DNA from 2 places in the Thermobifida alba genome. Region 1 is predicted to be linked to the other one. Evidence: riboswitches for the same ligand, from Rfam matches in the RefSeq annotation. Region 1 holds a riboswitch; the other holds the start of a gene.
What was found. A riboswitch is a leader RNA that binds a small molecule or an ion and turns the genes downstream of it on or off. The one in region 1 is predicted to bind cobalamin.
Positions count from the first base shown of each region.

Region 2: another riboswitch for cobalamin. It lies ahead of FOF52_RS00120 (ABC transporter substrate-binding protein); the one in region 1 lies ahead of FOF52_RS19370 (VWA domain-containing protein).

Region 1 covers NZ_CP051627.1:4,332,874-4,335,864, forward strand. The annotation lists gene FOF52_RS19370 (VWA domain-containing protein) at 1-1,403, opposite strand, end outside; cobalamin riboswitch at 1,485-1,679, opposite strand; gene cbiE (precorrin-6y C5,15-methyltransferase (decarboxylating) subunit CbiE) at 1,753-2,970, shown strand; gene cobM (precorrin-4 C(11)-methyltransferase) at 2,967-2,991, shown strand, end outside.
Region 2 covers NZ_CP051627.1:29,923-32,913, reverse strand. The annotation lists gene FOF52_RS00125 (FecCD family ABC transporter permease) at 1-629, opposite strand, end outside; gene FOF52_RS00120 (ABC transporter substrate-binding protein) at 634-1,659, opposite strand; cobalamin riboswitch at 1,728-1,905, opposite strand; gene FOF52_RS00115 (hypothetical protein) at 2,176-2,379, opposite strand; gene FOF52_RS00110 (MarR family winged helix-turn-helix transcriptional regulator) at 2,516-2,991, shown strand, end outside.

The DNA.
Region 1 (2,991 bases):
ACCAGGTTGGACTCCCGGCCCTCGAGCACGGCCCGCCGCAGGTCGGCGGGGACGAGGGACAGCCGGGCGGGTCGGGACGCGGCGGAGCGCAGCGCGGCGGCACGGACCGTGGCGGCCAGGTGGATCGGTCCCGTCCCCCGGTCCGCCGGAACGTCGCCGACGGTGCGGCCCGCCGTGGTGACCGCCCGCGAACGGCGGCCCAGCGTGCCGTTGCCGGTTCCGGCGACCGTGAACAGCCGGGCACGGTACGCCTCCTCCGGGGCGGTGACGGACACCGGCGCCGGAACGTCGGGCCGGGGCTCGGCGTCGGGCGGGGCGGAAGCACCGGAGGGGTCCGCGGGCGCGGAGGAAGCGGAGCCCGCGTCGGACGGGACGGGGGAGTCCGGTCCGTCCTCCGGGGCGGGGCCGCCTCCCCCGCCCGGATCGTCCGGACCCGGATCCGGGTCGTCGCCGAGCACCTCGTCGAGCAGGTCCTCGTCCATGCCGGGACTGTCGAACGGGTTGCGCCGACGCCGGTGCGGCAGGGCGAGGCGGGCGGCGGCGCGCACATCGGCCCGGGTGACCTCGGTGCGGCCGCACCAGGCGGCGTGGGCCACGGCCGCGCGGGCGCACACCAGGTCGGCGCGCATGCCGTCCACGTCGAACGCGGCGCACACTTCGGCGACGGCGAGCAGCGCGTCCTCGCCGAGCACCACCTCCGGCAGGCGGGCGCGCGCCGCCGCCACGCGCTCGGACAGCTCCCGCTCCGCCGCGGCGTAGGCGGCGGTGAAGCCCTCCGGGTCGGCGTCGAACGCGAGCCGCCGCCGCACGATCTCCACCCGCAGCGCCGGATCGCGGGGCGCGGCGACCTCCACCGACAGGCCGAACCGGTCCAGCAGCTGCGGACGCAGCTCGCCCTCCTCCGGGTTCATCGTCCCCACCAGGCTGAACCGCGCGGCGTGGGTGAGCGACACCCCGTCGCGCTCCACGGTGGCGCGGCCCATGGCCGCCGCGTCGAGCAGCAGGTCCACCAGGTGGTCGTGGAGCAGGTTGACCTCGTCGACGTAGAGGATGCCGCGGTGGGCGCGGGCCAGCAGCCCCGGCTCGTACTCGACGCCGCCGCCCGACAGGGCCTTCTCCAGGTGCAGGGAGCCCACCACCCGGTCCTCGCCCGCACCCACCGGCAGCTCCACCAGACGCACCGGGCGGCTGACAGAGGCGGCCGACGGGGGATGCGGCCCGTCCGGGCAGGCGGGGTCGGGGGCGGCGGGATCACAGGAGAACCGGCAGTCGGCGACCACGGTGACCGGGGGGAGCAGGGCGGCCTGCGCGCGCACCGCCGTCGACTTCGCGGTGCCCTTCTCACCCCGGACGAGCACACCCCCGATCTCGGGGCTAACACCGGTCAGGATCAGGGCCAGCATCAGGTCGTCGGAACCGACGACGGCGCTGAACGGGTACACGTGCACGCGTTCCTCCACAGGCTCCCGCTGGGGGTGGGCAAAAGCGGCAGCCGTGCCGAGGCCGGTCTTCGGACTTCCTGATCAGCACCGTCCGATCGCCTTCCCGGACCCTCGTCCAGTGGCTGCGCTCACGCGCATGATCGGCGGTTCCCAGGTCACCGCAGCGGGCCTGTGCCGGATTCGCACCGGCTTCCCGATTATCCCCGTGGCCGGGGCACCTCGGTGGTTCTGCCGCGGCCGAGTCTAGCCGGTGGCGGTGCGGGTGCCCGGAGGGCGGGGTCACTTCCCCGGTCGGTTAGGGTTGCCCGCCATGGAAACACCGGTCACCGTGGTCGGCGTGGGCGCCGACGGCTGGGAGGGGCTGCCGCCCGCCTCCCGCGTGGCGATCCGCGACGCCGAGGTGGTCATCGGCGGCGCCCGGCACCTGGCCCTGGTCCCCGACACCGGGGCGGTACGCGAACCCTGGCCCTCTCCGCTGCTCAGCGGCCTTCCGGCGATGCTGGATCGGTACCGCGGCCGCAGGGTGGCGGTCCTCGCCTCCGGCGACCCCCTGCTGTCCGGGGTGGGTACCACCCTGGTGCGCCTGCTCGGCGCGGACCGGGTGCGCATCCTGCCCGCCGTGAGTTCCGTCGCCCTGGCGCGGGCCCGGATGCGGTGGAGCGCGGAGTCCGTGGACGTGGTGACGCTCGTGGGACGCGACGTCGACGCGGTGCGCCGCTACTTCACCCCCGGACGGCGGCTGGTCGTGCTCTCCTCCGACGGCACCACCCCCGCCCGGGTGGCCGCGCGGCTGGTGGAGGACGGTCTGGGCGGCAGCCGGATGACCGTCCTGGCCGACCTCGGCGCCGAGCACGAGACACGGCGGGACGCCACCGCGGCGGAGTGGGGCGGGCGGGCCGCGCCCGCGCTGAACGTGGTGTGCGTGGAGGTCGCGACGGACGGCGGGCATCCCGTCACGCCCGGACTGCCCGACGAGGTCTTCGACCACGACGGCCAGCTCACCAAGCGGGAGCTGCGGATCGCCGCGGTGTGCGCGCTCGGCCCGCGTCCCGGGGCGCTGCTGTGGGACGTCGGGGCCGGAGCGGGGTCGGTGGCCGTGGAGTGGCTGCGCGCCGACCCCCGGTGCCGGGCCGTCGCGGTCGAGCGGCACCCCGAACGGGTGCGCCGCATCGCCCGCAACGCCGCCCGGTTGGGTGTGCCGTCCCTGCGCGTGGTCCACGGCGCCGCCCCCGAGGCACTGGCCGGCCTGGAGTCGCCGGACGCGGTGTTCGTCGGCGGCGGGGCCTCCGACCCGGCCGTGCTGGACCTGTGCTGGTCGGCGCTGCGGCCCGGCGGCCGGATGGTGGTCCACGCGGTGACGCTGGAGACGGAGGCCGCCCTGGTGGAGCGGTGGAAGCGGCACGGCGGCGACCTGACCCGCCTGGCGGTGGAACGGGCCGCGCCGCTGGGCGCCTTCACCGGATGGAGCCCGGCCCGCCCGGTCGTCCAGTGGGCCGCGACCAAGACAGATCAGGAGGACCAGCCATGACCGTCCACTTTGTGGGAGCCG
Region 2 (2,991 bases), 600 kb from region 1:
AGGACGGCGGCGCCCGTGATGACGTCGTTCCAGTTCGCGCCGCTGAGCGAGCCCAGCAGCCAGAACAGCACGCCGCGGGTCTGCTCGGCGTCGGCGGAGGAGATCACGATGAACGACGTCAACGCCGAGAACAACTGCATGGCGGCGACCCCGGAGAGGACGAGGCGGTCGGTGGTGCCGCCGGAGGCGTAGCCGAGCAGCAGCACGCAGGCGAAGGAGCACAGCGCTCCCGCGAAGGCGCCCACGGACAGCGACACCGCCCCGCCGCCCACTCCGAGGACCACCACCAGGACCGCCCCTGTCGAGGCGCCCGAGGAGACACCGAGCAGGAAGGGGTCGGCGAGCGGGTTGCGCAGCAGGGACTGCAGGACGGCTCCGCACAGTCCCAGCCCCGCCCCGCACACCGCGGCGAGCAGGGTGCGGGGCAGCCGCAGGTCCCAGATGATCCCCTCGCGGATGGGGGTGAGGGAGGACTCGCCCCCGCCGAGCCGGGAGACGACGACCGCCCAGACGTCGCGGACGGCGATGTCGGCGGGGCCGATCGTGATCGCCGCGGCGACGGAGAGCGCGAGCAGGGCGAGACCGCCCGCCCACAGCAGCAGAACCCCCCGGGGTCCGAGCCTGGCCACCGGGTCAGTCCGCGAGGCCGAGGTCGCGCAGGCCCTGGGCGACCTTCTCGATTCCCTCGACGGTGCGGATCGACGGGTTCATGGCGGCGCCGCTGAGCAGGATGTAGCGCTCGTTGCGGACCGCGTCCATGTGCCGGGTGACCGGGTTGCCCTCCAGGAAGCGGATCTTGGCCTCCGCCGTCTCTGCGGTCTGGCTCTCGCGGGTGAGGTCGCCGATGACGAGGACGTCCGGGTTGCGGTCGGCGACGGTCTCCCAGTTGATCTGGGGCCACTCGGCGTGGGTGTCGTCGAAGACGTTCTCGGCGCCGACCGCCTCGGTGATGATGCCGGGGGCGCCGCAGCAGCCCGCCATGTAGGGGGATTCGGAGTTGGCGAACCAGTAGAGGACGGTGACCCCGGAGGCGTCGATGCCGGAGGTGGCGGTGTCGACGCGTTCTTGGAGTTCGGCGACGAGTTCCTCCCCGCGTTCCTCGACCCCGAAGACCGTCGCGAGGTCGCGCACCTCCCCGTAGACGGTGTCCAGCGCCAGCGGTTCCTCGCGGACGCCGTCACCGGCGCCCTCGTTGGACTTGACGCAGTCGGCCGGGGACAGGTAGGTGGGCACCCCGAGGTTCTCGAAGTCCTCGCGCGTGGCGACCCCGCCCTCGCTGAGGGTGGAGACGAACGACGCGGAGACGAAGTCGGGCTCCTCCGCCAGGACCCGCTCGAACGACGGCGCGTTGTCCGCCAGTCGGGGGACGGTGGTGTTGGCCTCCTCCAGTCCCTCGGCGACCGGGTCGGTCCAGGTCGCGGTCCCCACCATGCGGTCGGCCAGGCCGAGGGAGAGCAGGATCTCGGTGGAGCCCTGGTTGAGGGAGACCGCCCGCTCGGGCGGGGCTTCGACGGTGACTTCCCGACCGCAGTTCTCGATGGTCCTGGGGTAGCCCTCGGCGGTGCCGGCGGGGGCTTCGGTCGCTTCCGTGCCGCACGCGGCGAGCAGGAGCAGGGGAGGCAGGGCGAGCGCGGACAGGACACGTCGCGGTGAGGGCATGGCTGTTCCTCTGTGCGTGAGGCTCGTGCGCGGAGCCTGGCGGCTGTTCGGTCTCCGTCCGCCGCGCGGGCGGCCGGAGGGTGCCAGCAGGTCTTCGGGCTCGGGTTCATCCGAGCGGGACGCCTTCCCAGAGACCGCTCCAGTGGCCGATGTCCCGCCCGTCCCCCACACCGCTGCGCGTCAGCTCCGGATTCGCACCGGATTCCCTGGCCCAACCGTGGGTTGACTGGCAGTGGCAAGCTATCACGGGGGCCGTCCGGCTCCGCCGGGGCCTTCCCCTTGCCCATCCCGTCGGGGCCGAGCGGCCCCCCGGCGGCTCGGGCAGGCCCCTCGCGGCCGGTCCGCGGTTGCCCCTGTCCTGTCCACCGTGCTCGCGGCCCCGGGCCTCCCTCCCCCACCGGGCGCCTGCTTCCCCGCGATCGGCACCGTCTCCGGACCACTCCCGGCAGTGTGGTCGCGGGGCGACGGGTCAGGGGCGGGTCCGCCCGGAGCGGTCTCCCGCCGCACCGCGGCCGCTCACTCCGACGGTTCGGGCAGGTCTCCGCAGTCGACCTGGGGGTTGGCCCCCATGTAGTTGAGCGGGCCCGCGACGACGGTGACGAAGGTGGTGCCGATCGACGCGCAGTTCTGCTCGGAGGTGCTGAAGTAGCCGCGCTGCCAGGCCGCCAGGGCTCCGATGGCCAGCCACACGAGGACGATGAGTGTTGCCAGACCGCGCACTGTTCCTCCTGGGGGGTCGACGGTTGTGGTGGACGCGCCACTACCCGGGGGACACGGGAGCATCCGCGGAAGGGGCGGAAGAGGATGGTCCGTTCACCGGACAATCCGGAAAAGACCTGGTTGCTAGGCTCGTCGTATGACCATGAGCGTGCCCACCCGGACCGTCGCGGACCTGTCCTACCTGCTCTCCCACACCGGTCGCGTGCTGGCGACCCGGATGGCGGCGGCCTTCGCCGAGATCGGGATCACGCCGCGCGCCTACTGCGTGCTGTTCCACGCCATGGAGGCCGAGCGCACCCAGATCGAACTGGCCGAGATCTCCGATCTGGACAAGACCACGATGGTGGTCACCGTCGACGAACTGGAGAAGGCGGGGCTCGCCGAGCGCCGCCCGTCGAGCCGGGACCGGCGGGCGCGGATCATCCACGTCACTCCCGAGGGGGAGCGGTTGGCCGCCCTGGGCACCGAGATCGCCGACCGGGTGCACCGCGAGGTCCTCGACGCGCTGCCCGAGGAGCAGCGGGGTGTGTTCCTGGCCGCGCTCACCGGTCTGGCCGAGGGGCACCTGGCCACGCCGGTGGAGTCACCGAAACCGGTACGGCGGAGCCGCCA